4 regions of the Pseudomonas palmensis genome follow, and region 1 is predicted to be linked to each of the others. Evidence: riboswitches for the same ligand, from Rfam matches in the RefSeq annotation. Region 1 holds a riboswitch; each other region holds the start of a gene.
The links. Region 1 has a riboswitch for cobalamin ahead of ACPRTJ_RS19175 (TonB-dependent receptor plug domain-containing protein). Riboswitches for the same ligand answer to the same signal wherever they lie in the genome.
Positions count from the first base shown of each region.

Region 2: another riboswitch for cobalamin. It lies ahead of cobO (cob(I)yrinic acid a,c-diamide adenosyltransferase); the one in region 1 lies ahead of ACPRTJ_RS19175 (TonB-dependent receptor plug domain-containing protein).
Region 3: another riboswitch for cobalamin. It lies ahead of ACPRTJ_RS23055 (CbtB domain-containing protein); the one in region 1 lies ahead of ACPRTJ_RS19175 (TonB-dependent receptor plug domain-containing protein).
Region 4: another riboswitch for cobalamin. It lies ahead of ACPRTJ_RS19795 (ABC transporter substrate-binding protein); the one in region 1 lies ahead of ACPRTJ_RS19175 (TonB-dependent receptor plug domain-containing protein).

Region 1 covers NZ_CP187958.1:4,130,868-4,134,067, forward strand. Annotated here, with positions in the region: gene ACPRTJ_RS19175 (TonB-dependent receptor plug domain-containing protein) at 1-1,855, opposite strand, end outside; cobalamin riboswitch at 1,977-2,179, opposite strand; gene folD (bifunctional methylenetetrahydrofolate dehydrogenase/methenyltetrahydrofolate cyclohydrolase FolD) at 2,317-3,171, opposite strand.
Region 2 covers NZ_CP187958.1:3,674,827-3,678,026, forward strand. Annotated here, with positions in the region: gene ACPRTJ_RS17000 (PQQ-dependent sugar dehydrogenase) at 1-704, opposite strand, end outside; gene ACPRTJ_RS17005 (hypothetical protein) at 783-1,361, opposite strand; cobalamin riboswitch at 1,512-1,733, shown strand; gene cobO (cob(I)yrinic acid a,c-diamide adenosyltransferase) at 1,869-2,480, shown strand; gene ACPRTJ_RS17015 (cobyrinate a,c-diamide synthase) at 2,477-3,200, shown strand, end outside.
Region 3 covers NZ_CP187958.1:4,996,941-5,000,140, reverse strand. Annotated here, with positions in the region: gene cobW (cobalamin biosynthesis protein CobW) at 1-1,012, opposite strand, end outside; cobalamin riboswitch at 1,111-1,308, opposite strand; cobalamin riboswitch at 1,365-1,593, shown strand; gene ACPRTJ_RS23055 (CbtB domain-containing protein) at 1,708-1,893, shown strand; gene ACPRTJ_RS23050 (CbtA family protein) at 1,905-2,594, shown strand; gene ACPRTJ_RS23045 (cobalamin biosynthesis protein) at 2,594-2,998, shown strand; gene cobM (precorrin-4 C(11)-methyltransferase) at 3,026-3,200, shown strand, end outside.
Region 4 covers NZ_CP187958.1:4,277,306-4,280,505, reverse strand. Annotated here, with positions in the region: gene ACPRTJ_RS19800 (DUF1624 domain-containing protein) at 1-985, shown strand, start outside; cobalamin riboswitch at 1,026-1,220, shown strand; gene ACPRTJ_RS19795 (ABC transporter substrate-binding protein) at 1,367-2,380, shown strand; gene ACPRTJ_RS19790 (FecCD family ABC transporter permease) at 2,377-3,200, shown strand, end outside.

The DNA of each region.
Region 1 (3,200 bases):
TGGTGGTGTAGTCGCGGTCCAGCAGGTTCTCCAGCAGCAGGCTCAGGCGATGCTGGCGGGCGCCGTCCAGGTAGCGGTAGGCATCGGCGTCCACCACGGTGTAATGCCCGTAGTCCACATCCCGCGGGCTTTTTACCGTGCCGATGTAGCGCACCGCCGCGCCTGCGCCCCACATCCGGTCACCCGACTCGTACCCCAGCCGGCTGCGTGCAAAGAACCCGGGAATGTTGTTGAGGGTGGCGCCGTTGCGCGACTCGCTCAGGTTGCGCGTCATGTCTGCCGCCAGCTGCCAGCGGTCACTGAGCTGGAACTGCCCGTTGACCTCGACGCCGCGCACCTGGATCTCGCCATCGCCGTTGACCCATTGTGCATCCACGATGGTGATCAGGTCCTCGATGCGCCGGGTGAACAGCGTACCGCTCAGGCTGTAAGGCTGGCCCTGGATCAGGCCGGTGTAGTCCAGGCCCAGTTCGGCATTGCGGCTCTTCTCCGGCTTGAGGTTGGGGTTGCCCATCTCGTCGCCCGGTTCGTTGACGTACAGTTGCTCGGCGTTGGGCAGCTTGTAGGCGGTGCCGAACTGGCCGCGCAGCTTGAGCTGGTCGGTCAGGTCGTAGAGCGAGGTGAGCATGCCCACCGTGGCACTGTCACCGCCGCTCAGGTGCTCGCGGCGCACGCCGATGCTGGGGTGCCAGTCAGGCAGGGCGTCGATGACAGGGCGCAGCTGCACATACAGCGCATGGGCCTCGGCCTGGTTGTTATCGATCTTGAGCACGTCGTCCTTGCCCTTGAACCACTGGTTGTCGGTACCGAACACCAGGGTGTGCTCGCCGGGGAGCACGGCCTTGCCTTCGGCCTGCATGCCCCAGTCGCTGAAGCCCCAGTAGTCATCGTGGTTGAGGGTGCGGGTGCTGCCGTCGGTGTTGTTGTAGATGCGGGTGTAGCGCGTATCCCAATCGTTCATGTGGCCTTTGACGAAGTAGCTGAAGTCGGGGTTCAGGCGCTGCTCGAAGGTGGCCGTGGCGATCTGCTGCACGCGGTCGTTGGTGGTACGGCGGTTGGCGTCCGGGCGCAGGAAGTCCAGGTTGGCGGCGCTGTACTGGTAGAACAGCTCCAGGCGGCTGTCATCGCCCAGGCTTTGTGCGGCCTTGGCGCCGAAGGTGTTGACCTCGTAGCTGCGCTTCTTGTCGCTGACCGTCGAGGTGATCTGGCTGCTGTGGTAGGGCTGGTAGCCCTCGGACACGTTGTGGCTGACGTAGGCCAGCAGCCCCAGGTCGCCCAGGCCGTTGCTGAAGATGCGCTCGATACGGGCATCGCCGTTGCGCCCCATGAAGCTGTCGACGCCCAGGTTGACCTGGCCCGAGGGGTCGCGGCTATGGGCCGAACGGGTGACGATGTTGATGACCCCGGCCACGGCCTGGGTGCCGAACAGCAGGCTCTGGCCGCCCTTGAGTACCTCGATGCGCTCGATGGCGGCGGCGGGCAGGGTGTCTATATAGATGCCGCCGTAGAGGCGGTTGTTCAGGCGCACCCCGTCGAGCATGATCAGCGTGTCGTCGTTGCGCCCGCCCAGCAGCGAATAGGTGCCATAGTCGAACGGCCCCTGCTTGGGCGCCACATACAGGCCGGGGACGAACATCTGCAGCACGCGGGTGATGTCGGCGCTGGGGCCGGCGCGCTCGATCTGCTCGCGGTCCACGACCTCCACCTTGCTGCCATAGCGCGCCATCTCGGCCACCGTGGTGGACTCCACCGAGGGTGCGGAGACGATCTGCTGGTCGAGGGTCAGGGGTTCGCTGGCCGCCAGGGCCGGGCTGCCGATCAGGCAACCGATCAGGGTAAAACGACGTGTCTTCATCTACTTCTCGAAAAAGGATTTTTCGGGAAGCGCACAGGAGGGTTCCGGCGAACGCGCGCCAGAATACCGGCTCGTGCCCGCCCACCGCAGGTTTGCCAAAATGACTGAACGCATCCTTTCAACAGTCGTGGGTTTGCAGGCCGGTCTCCGGGCTTGCGAGGCTCGAAGTCATCCGCCTTCCCATGCGTTGCGCACAGTGGCCTGTTGGATGCTTCACTCGCTTACCGTTGCGGGGGCAGCGCCGGACTAGTCATGCAAGACGCACCGGCTTCCCGTTTCACCTGCTGCACGGCGGCAGCAGGCACCTGAAACTGGGCCGCATCTGACCATTGTCATGACCGTTCGTCAACCTGACGGCCTTTGCTGACGAGCGTGCGTTTGTTCCAGGCCAAAAAAAACGGCACCTTCTCAGGTGCCGTTCCTTTAGTGGCTAGCGCCGCTGGAACTTAAATCCAGCGGGGTCAACCGTGCAGCTCTTCGGCCGCATACAAGGTGTTCTCCAGCAGGCACGCCCGGGTCATCGGCCCGACGCCGCCTGGCACCGGAGTGATCCAGCCGGCGCGGGGCAGGGCGGTCTCGTAGACCACGTCGCCCACCAGCTTGCCGTCTTCCTGGCGGTTGATGCCCACGTCGATGACGATGGCGCCTTCCTTGATCCATTCACCCTTGACCAGCCCCGGCTTGCCGGCAGCCACCACCACCAGGTCGGCGCGGCCGACGTGGCCGGCCAGGTCCTTGGTGAAGCGGTGGGTCACGGTCACGGTGCAGCCGGCCAGCAGCAGCTCCATGGCCATGGGGCGGCCGACGATGTTCGAGGCGCCCACTACCACCGCATTCATGCCGTACAGGTCCTGGCCGGTGCTGTGCAGCAGGGTCATGATGCCTTTGGGGGTGCACGGGCGCAGCAGCGGGATGCGCTGGGCCAGGCGGCCTACGTTATAAGGGTGGAAACCGTCCACGTCCTTGTCGGGGCGAATGCGCTCGAGCAGCAGCGAGGCATCCAGGTGCGCCGGCAGTGGCAGCTGCAGCAGGATGCCGTCGATGTCGGCGTCTTCATTTAGGCGGTCGATCAGGTCGGTCAGCGCCTGCTGGGTGGTGTCGCTGGGCAGGTCATAGGCCTGGGAGTTGAAGCCGACCTCTTCACAGTCTTTACGCTTGTGCGAAACATAGACTTGGGAGGCGGGGTCGCTGCCTACCAGGATCACTGCCAGGCCGGGGGTGCGCAGGCCTTGCTCGCGACGTTGCGCGACACGTTGGGCGATCTGCTGGCGCAGGCTGGCGGCGATCGCCTTGCCGTCGATAAGTTGTGCAGTCATGACGCGTGATTAACCATCGAGAGGGAATA
Region 2 (3,200 bases), 460 kb from region 1:
TCCTGCTCCATGCCGTTCTCGGCCACGTTGCTGTTGGAGCCCACGGTCACGTACAGCTTCTTGCCGTCGGGGCTGGCGATCACGTTCTTGGTCCAGTGGTGGTTGAGCGTGCCGCCCGGCAGGTCGACCACCTTGGTGCCGCTGCCCTGCAGGCGGGTGGCGCCTGGCTCGTAGGTGAAGCGCAACAGCCGATCGGTGTCGGCCACATAGAAGTCGTTGCCCACCAGGGCCATGCCGAACGGCGAGTTCAGCCCCTCGATGAAGGTGGTGCGGGTGTCGGCCACGCCGTCCTTGTCGCTGTCACGCAGCAGGGTGATGCGGTTGGGGCTGGGCACTCCGGCGCCGGCGCGGCCCATCACCTTGCCCATCACCCAGCCCTTGATGCCCTTGCCGTCATCGGGCTTGGGCGGCGCGTTGGTCTCGGCCACCAGCACGTCGCCGTTGGGCAGCACGTACAGCCAGCGCGGGTGGTCGAGCTTGTCGGCGAAGGCCACCACCTGGGTGCCTGCCGCAGCCTTGGGTTTGCCGCCCTCTGGCCAGCCGATGGCCGGCGCGATGTTTACCGTGGGGATGAAGGTCTTGTTCGGTTCGGGCAGGCGCGGCGACGGGCCGGTGCCATCGGTGACGTCCAGGCGGGCGTTCTCGCCGCAGGCCACCAGCCCGGTGGTGAGTGCCAGCAGTACAGCAATGCGCATGTTGCCCATGATCGGTGTCCCTCGCGAAGTTGGCCGTGTCCAGTAAGGTAGAGGCGGGCACGTCGGCGAGGTTCCCTCGACAGGGGCTCAGGCCTGCTTGAGCAGCAGCGCGATGCCGGGGTGGTAGCGGCCCACGTCGTCGTGCAGTTTGCGGTAGCCATAGGGGAACACCCAGGCGATGGCGCATGCATTGTGCTTTTGCAGGTCGTCGACCAGGTCCTGAAGCTCTTCGGGGCTGGCGTGTTGCCCGGCCTTGTACGGGCTGACGAACAGCGCGGCGACCTTGAGCTGGCTGGCATAGCCCACCAGGCGAGCCTGGGCGACGCTCTCCTGCAGGGCATCGGTGAGGTCGAGCTTGCCGACCCGTGGCCAGCGCTGGGTGGCTTGCAGGTAGGCGGTCTCTTCCTTGCTGGCGATCACCAGGTCGCAGTGCGCCGCACGCTCGCCTTCGTCGCGCTGCTTCTTGGTCTGCGCACCCTGCAAGGTCACCAGCTCCGCCTGCCAGGCGGCCGCGCTCAGCACGCCAAGGTTGCTTTGCACGCCTTGCCAGTAGGGGGCGTCGCTGTCGCCCAGGGTCTGGTTGTAGCGCTCCAGGCACTCGGCCCAACGTTCCAGGGCGGGGCGCAGGAACTCCAGACGCGGGTTGTTGATGATCAGACCTTGCATGCCGTGCTCCATTGTTATTGTGGATCGGAGAGGTGCGGATAATGGCTATGTGATATCACTGCAGTGAGTGTGACACAAGATGACATAAATGCCATTGATCCAGACCGCTTCGCAGCGCCTTTGATTGACGCTCATGGCCCAACCCTCTAACCTTCGCGACTTGTTTCAGGTGCTCTGCGGCCAAGGTGCCGGCAGGGTGAAACAGGGAAGCCGGTGGGCACGTGCAACGTGCGATTCCGGCGCTGCCCCCGCAACGGTAAATGAGTCGGGATCGCGCAGGGCCACTGGGTGCAACAGCCCGGGAAGGCGCGCGATCCGGGTCGATCAGACCCGCCCATGAGCCCGGAGACCGGCCTGTCACAGATCAACGGCATCACGGAGGGTGATGCGCGGTTCTCCCGGCCAGTGGCAGGGCCTGCGCGTTTTCCGTGTGCCATCGCCAACCTGCTGTCGCGCCGACTCGATCCCCCCGGTCCCTGTGCGCGCCAGTTGCCCACGGAGCCTCCGATGACCGACACCACCGATCGCGACGAACGCCATCTGGCGCGCATGCTGCGCAAAAAAGCGGTAATCGACGAACGCATTGCCAACTCGCCCAATGAATGCGGCCTGCTGCTGGTACTCAGCGGCAACGGCAAGGGCAAGAGCAGCTCGGCCTTCGGCATGCTGGCGCGGGCCCTGGGCCACGGCATGCAATGCGGCGTGGTGCAGTTCATCAAGGGCCGCAACAGCACCGGCGAGGAGCTGTTCTTCCGCCGCTTCCCCGAACAGGTGCGCTACCACGTGATGGGCGAGGGCTTTACCTGGGAAACCCAGGACCGCCAGCGCGACATCGCCGCCGCCGAGGCTGCCTGGGCGGTTTCGCGCCAGTTGCTGCAGAACCCGGCCATCGGTTTTGTAGTGCTCGATGAGCTCAACATCGCCCTCAAGCACGGCTACCTCGACCTCGACCAGGTGCTCGGCGACCTGCAGGCACGCCCACCGATGCAGCATGTGATCGTCACCGGCCGCGGCGCCAAGCCCGAGATGATCGAGCTGGCCGACACCGTGACCGAGATGGGCATGGTCAAGCATGCCTTCCAGGCCGGCATCCGTGCCCAGAAGGGCGTGGAACTATGAGGCAAACCCGTCATTGCCCGGCGGTGCTGATCGCGGCACCTGCATCTGGCCAGGGCAAGACCACGGTGACGGCCGCATTGGCGCGCCTGCACCGTAACCAGGGGCGCAAGGTCCGGGTGTTCAAGTGTGGCCCGGACTTTCTCGACCCGATGATTCTGGAGCGCGCCAGTGGCGCACCGGTGTACCAGCTGGACCTGTGGATGGTCGGCGCCGAGGAAAGCCGGCGCCTGCTGTGGGAAGCCGCCGCCGACGCCGACCTGATCCTGATCGAAGGGGTGATGGGGCTGTTCGACGGTACGCCGTCCAGCGCCGACCTGGCGCGGCATTTCGGCGTGCCGGTGCTGGCGGTGATCGACGGCACGGCCATGGCCCAGACCTTCGGCGCGCTGGCCCTGGGCCTGGCGCGCTACCAGCCCGACCTGCCGTTTGCCGGCGTGCTGGCCAACCGGGTGGGCTCGCTGCGTCACGCGCAACTGCTCGAAGGCAGCCTGACCGAAGGCCTGCGCTGGTACGGCGGGCTGTCGCGGGAAACCGGCATCGAACTGCCCAGCCGTCACCTGGGCCTGGTGCAGGCCAGCGAACTGACCGACCTGGACCTGCGCCTGGACGCCGCCGCCAACGCCCTGGGCGACAGCTGCGAGTCGGCCCTGCCGCCGGCGGTGGCCTTCGATGCGCCGCAGCCGCGCAGCATCGAGCCACTGCTGGCCGGCGTGCGGATCG
Region 3 (3,200 bases), 870 kb from region 1:
CGATCAGCACCAGGCGCGTGGTACGTGGCTCGTCGCTGCGCCAGGCGCGGTCGAAGTGCTTGTCGAAGCGCGTACCCACGCCCTGCACCAGCAGACGCATCGGCTTGCCCGGAATGGCCGCGAAGCCCTTCACGCGCAGGATGCCGTGCTGCACCACCAGTTGGGTCAGGGCATCGAGCAGCAGGCTTTCGTCGGCCTGGGGCAACTCGATGGAGATGGAGTCGAAAGCATCATGGTCGTGATCGTCGTGGTCGTCATCGCCGTCATGGTGCGAATCGTGGTGGGTACGGCGCGCGTCGATGTGCTGCTCGGATTCGGCGCCCAGACCCAGCAATACGTCCAACGGCAGGCGGCCGCTGCTGGCCTCCACCACCTTGACCGCAGGCGGCAGTTCCTCGGCCACCTCGGCGCGCACCCTGGCCAGGTCGTCGGCAGCGATCAGGTCAGCCTTGTTCAGCACCACCAGGTCGGCGCTGGCCAGCTGGTCGGCAAACAGTTCGTGCAGTGGGGACTCGTGGTCCAGGTTCGGGTCGAGCTTGCGCTGGGCGTCCACCTGGTCGGGGTAGGCAGCGAAGGTGCCGGCGGCCACGGCCGGGCTGTCGACCACGGTGATCACCGCATCGACCGTGCAGGCGTTGCGGATTTCCGGCCACTGGAAGGCTTGCACCAGCGGCTTGGGCAGCGCCAGGCCGCTGGTTTCGATGAGGATATGGTCCAGGTCGCCACGGCGCGCCACCAGCTCGCGCATCACCGGGAAGAACTCTTCCTGAACGGTGCAGCACAGGCAGCCGTTGGCCAGCTCGTAGACGCGCCCGCTGGCTTCTTCCTCGGTGCAGCCGATGCTGCACTGCTTGAGGATCTCGCCATCGATGCCCAGCTCGCCGAACTCGTTGACGATCACCGCGATGCGGCGGCCCTGGGCGTTGTCGAGCATGTGCCGCAGCAGGGTGGTCTTGCCCGAGCCGAGGAAGCCGGTAACGATGGTGACGGGGAGTTTGGCCAGTGTTTTCATGGGGGTGCCCTTGGCAGGATGGCGGGCATGCAGGACGAGAGCCGCAGGAGCCTTGCTGCCTGAGCGCATTCGCCACCGGATCACCCCGCCCGGTTGAAAGTCGGAAACTGTTCGAGGCAGGTCTCCTGGCTCGCGCTGTGCCGGCACGCCTGCCGGCAGCATCGACGCCTTCCCGCCCGGGGCAGTGGCACGGCCGATGCCGTTAACGCTTACAGTTGCGGGGGCAGCCACGGCTTGAACCGTATTCCCGTCTTAGCTGCAGCCAGGGCCGCAGAACCTCGAAGCGGCTAGGCTACGCAGTGGTCCGGGGCAGGTCAACCGCTGTATTGACGGATGCCGGCGCGCATGATTTGCTAGCCGCATTCGTTCGGGTGCCTTTTTACAAGGTGAAACGGGAAACCGGTGCGTCAGCCGCTTCTGCAAAGAAGCAGCGACAAATCCGGTGCTGCCCCCGCAACGGTAAGCGAGGAAAGCGTCTTTACCACTGTGCCAGCTGTGCGGCATGGGAAGGTGACGCCCTCAGGCTGAGCATGCTGCCAGCCCTCGCAAGCCCGGAGACCGGCCCGATACAGTCATGACAAACCCGCGGTGGGCGGGCGCTGTTGAACCCCTGGGCGAGCCTCGCGCAGGGGTTGGCCGCGCTTGCCTGTTGCCGACAGCCCCGACGACACGACAACAGCAAAAAGGAACGCGCCATGCCCATCAGTACCGCCAGCCAGCCCCTCGTCACCCCCACTACCCTCAGCCAGCGCCTGGCCGTCGCCATCGGCGCATCGCTGCTGGGCCTTTGCCTGGTCTACTTCGCCGGCTTCTCGCACATCGAGGCGGTGCACAACGCTGCCCACGATACCCGCCACAGCGCCGCGTTCCCTTGCCACTGAGACCTGCCCCGATGATCAAGCGCATTGCCCGCACCGCAGGCTTTACCGGCCTGCTCGCCGCCCTGCTGCTGACCCTGCTGCAAAGCTTCTGGGTCGCACCGCTGATTCTGCAGGCCGAAACCTACGAGAACCCGGCACCAGCCGCCCAAACCCATGAACATGCCGACGCCGCGGGTGAAGGCCACCACCACGATGCCGAGGCCTGGTCGCCTGAAGACGGCTGGCAGCGCGTGCTGTCGACCACCGGTGGCAACCTGGTGGTGGCCGTCGGCTTTGCCCTGATCCTGGCTGCGCTGTACACCCTGCGTGCGCCGGGCCGTACCGCCACCGGTGCAGCCTGGGGGCTTGCCGGGTTCGCGGTATTCTGCCTGGCGCCCACCCTCGGGCTGCCGCCAGAGCTGCCGGGCACCGCCGCCGCCGACCTGGCGCAGCGTCAACTGTGGTGGGTGGGCGCCGCGGCTGCCACCGCTGCCGGCCTGGCCCTGATCGTGTTTGCCCACAACTGGCTGCTCAAGGCGCTGGGTGTGGCATTGCTGGTTGTTCCGCACGTGATCGGTGCGCCGCAGCCGGAGGTGCACGAGAGCCTGGCGCCGCAAGCACTGGAGGCGCAGTTCAAAGTGGCGTCGCTGTTGACCAATGCCGCGTTCTGGCTGGCCCTGGGCCTGCTCAGTGCCTGGCTGTACCGTCGCCAGCCAGCCTGATGCAGCTGTATGCCGGGCTGGGCTGTCGTCGCGGCTGCCCGGCCCGCGAACTGGCTGCCCTGCTCCAGCAGACCCTGTTCGCCCATCACCTGCCCGCCTCTGCCCTCGCCGGGCTGGCCAGCATCGACCTCAAGGCCGACGAGCCCGGCCTGCATGAACTGGCCAGGCAACTGGGGTTGCCGCTGGTATTCTTTTCGGCCGCGCAACTGGCCCCCTTCGAAAGCCGCCTGAGCCACCGTTCGCCCACGGCGTTCGCCCTCAGCGGCTGCCATGGGGTGGCCGAAAGCGCCGCGCTGGCCCTGGCCGAGCAACGCGGCGGCGCCAATGCCGCACTGCGCCTGCCACGCACCGTGCAAGGCGCCGCCACCCTGGCATTGGCCTGGGCCCCGCCGTTTGACGGATAATGCCGCGCAATCTTCCAAGGATTCATCATGACCGTCTATTTCATCGGTGCCGGCCCGGGCGACCCCGAGCTGATCACCGTCAAGGGCCAGCGCCTGATCCACAGCTGCCCGGTGATCATCTATGCCGGCTCGCTGGTGCCTGCCGCCGTGCTCGAAGGCCACCGCGCCGAAACCGTGATCAACAGCGCCGAACTGCACCTGG
Region 4 (3,200 bases), 150 kb from region 1:
TACGCTGGCCCACCTGTGCGCCCCGGTGTTCGTGCTGCTGACCGGTCTGTCGGCCTGGCTTTATGGCCAGAAGCACCAGGGCCGGGGCGATGTGTCGGCCTTTCTGTTCAAGCGCGGGCTGTTTCTGGTGGTGCTGGAGTTCACCCTGGTGAACGTCGCCTGGACCTTCCAGCTGCCGCCCAGCGTGATCTACCTGCAGGTGATCTGGGCCATCGGCATCAGCATGATCGCCCTGGCGGCCCTGGTGTGGTTGCCGCGCCCGCTGTTGCTGGTGCTGGGCGCCGCGATCGTGGCCGGTCACAACCTGCTCGACGGCCTGCACTTTGCGCAGGGCTCTGCGCTGCACGTGCCGTGGGCGATCCTGCATGACCGCGGCTGGCTCGAGTTCTCCGACAGCCTGCGCCTGCGTACCTCGTACCCGGTGCTGCCGTGGGTCGGCGTGATCGCGCTGGGCTACGGCCTGGGCCCCTGGTTCGCCCACTCGATGCCGGCCGCCACGCGCCAGCGCCGTCTGCTGCTGGCAGGCCTGGCAACCCTGCTCGGCTTTGTCGCCCTGCGCCTGCTCAACGGCTACGGCGAGGCGCCTTGGACGGTTCAGGCCGACACCGCGCACACCCTGATGAGCTTCTTCAACATCACCAAGTACCCGCCCTCGCTGCTGTTCCTGGCCCTGACCCTGGGGGCTGGCCTGCTGTTGCTGCTGGGCCTGGAGCGCGCCGGGCAGCGTCGGTGGATCAGCACCCTGGCGGTGTTCGGCGCCGCACCGATGTTCTTCTACCTGCTGCACCTGTATGTGCTGAAAGTGGCGTACCTGGCCTGCGTTGCACTGCTGGGCCTGAACCAGGGCAATTACTTCGGCTTCGATGGTATCTGGGCGGTGTGGCTGACCGCCGTGCTGCTGGCCGTGGCGCTGTTCCCGCCGGTGCGCTGGTTTGCCGCGTTCAAGGCCCGCCGTCGCGACATTGCCTGGCTCAAGTACCTCTGAGGCTGGCGGGGTTTTGTTTCCCTGCGGGCGGCGTGATCGACTACCATGCCGCCCGCCGGTTTCCACACGGAATCAATAGGGAATCCGAGACGCCACTGCATGGCGTCAAACGGAACTGCCCCCGCAACTGTAAGTGCCGAGCCTGCTCCTGAAATGCCACTGGGTGACCCCCGGGAAGGCCGGAGCCAGGTGACGACGCACCAGTCAGGAGACCTGCCGGCACAGCAACAATCACTAACCGGCGGGGTGTCCGGGGAGTACATCTGTGCCGCGAGCGCCCCGCGCGCCGAACGGCCTTGCCCTGCCCTCGCGGCAGCGCCTGTCGATGTGTTTCCAGGTTGTACACCCCTGCCCGTGTACGGTTCGAATGGAGATCGCATCATGCAGTTGCCCCGCCTTGTCACCCTGCTCGCGGGACTGGGTCTGTCGACCCTGGCCCAGGCCGCCCCGACCCACTACCCGCTCACGCTGCAGAACTGCGGCATGCCGCTGACCTTCCAGCACGCGCCCGACCGCGCCGTGACCATCGGCCAGGCCGGCACCGAGATGTTCTACGCACTGGGCCTGGGCGACAGGCTGGTCGGCACCTCGCTGTGGTTCAACGATGTGCTGGCGCAGTACAAGGTGCAGAACGACAAGGTCGAGCGCCTGGCCGACAACGACCCCAGCTTCGAGGCGGTGATCGGCAAGCGCCCGCAACTGGTGGCGGTGCAGCTGGAGTGGATGGTCGGCCCGCAGGGCGTGGTCGGCACCCGCGAGCAGTTCCATGAGCTGAACATCCCCACCTACCTGATGCCGTCCGACTGCGAGGGCAAGGACAACCTGGTCGGCGCCGACGGCACCCGCCTGGAGCCGTTTCGCATCGACAGCATCTACAACAGCATCAGCCAGCTGGCCGAGATCTTCGACGTGCAGGCGCGTGGCGAGCGGTTGAACAGCGAGCTCAAGGCACGCCTGGCCAAGGCTGCCGCCACCGTGAAGGGCAAGGATCTGAAGGACACCAGCGCCCTGTTCTGGTTCTCCAGCGCAGACCTGGACATCGACCCGTACGTGGCCGGGCGCAAGGGTATCCCCGACTACATGCTGCAGACCCTGGGCGTGCGCAACGTGGTGCAGTCCGATGAGGAATGGCCGACCGTGGGCTGGGAAACCATCGCCAAGGCCAACCCCACCTTCCTGGTGATCGCGCGCATGGACCGTCGTCGCTTCCCGGCCGATGACTACCAGAAGAAACTCGAATTCCTGCGCAGCGACCCGGTCACGCGCAACATGGACGCGGTCAGACACAACCGCATCGTGATTCTCGATGCACATGCCATGCAGGCCAGCACGCGCCTGTTCAGCGGCATGGAGACCCTGGCCTCGGCCATCAACGGCTTCGACCTGGCGCCATGACAGGCAGCGTTGTGCGCGGCCTGCTCGCGTGCCTGGCCCTGCTGCTGGCGATACTGGCAGGGGTGGCGATTGGCGAAACGCCGATCGCCCCCTCGGTGGTGCTGCAGGTGCTGGCCAACAAGCTATGGGCCGCCGGGCACCTGCTGGACCCGATCGATGAAGGCATCGTGTGGAACTACCGCCTGACCCGTGCGCTGGTGGCCGCCGCCTGCGGCGCGGGGTTGGCCACCTGCGGGGTGGTACTGCAGTCGCTGCTGCGCAACCCGCTGGCCGACCCGTACCTGCTCGGCATCTCGGCCGGCGCCTCCACCGGCGCGGTGCTGGTGGCGCTGCTGGGGCTGGGCGCGGGGGCGATCACGCTGTCGCTGGGCGCCTTCGTCGGGGCCATCGCGGCCTTCGCGCTGGTGGCGCTGCTGGCCCGTGCCAGCGGGCCGTCCAACAGCACGGGGCAGATCATCCTCGCCGGGATCGCCGGCTCGCAGCTGTTCAACGCGCTCACCGCCTTTCTGATCACCCGGTCGGCCAGTGCCGAGCAGGCGCGCGGCATCCTGTTCTGGCTGCTGGGCAACCTCAGTGGCGTGCGCTGGCCGTCGGTGTGGCTGGCGGTGCCGGTGGCGCTGGCCGGCCTTGCGGTGTGCGTGTGGCATCGGCGGGCGCTGGACGCCTTCACCTTCGGCAGCGACTCGGCTGCCTCGCTGGGCATCCCGGTACGCCGCGTGCAGGTGCTGCTGATCAGCTGCGCGGCACTGGTGACGGCAGTGATGGTGTCGATCGTGGGCGCCATCGGCTTTGTCGGGCTGGTGATTCCGCATGCGATGCG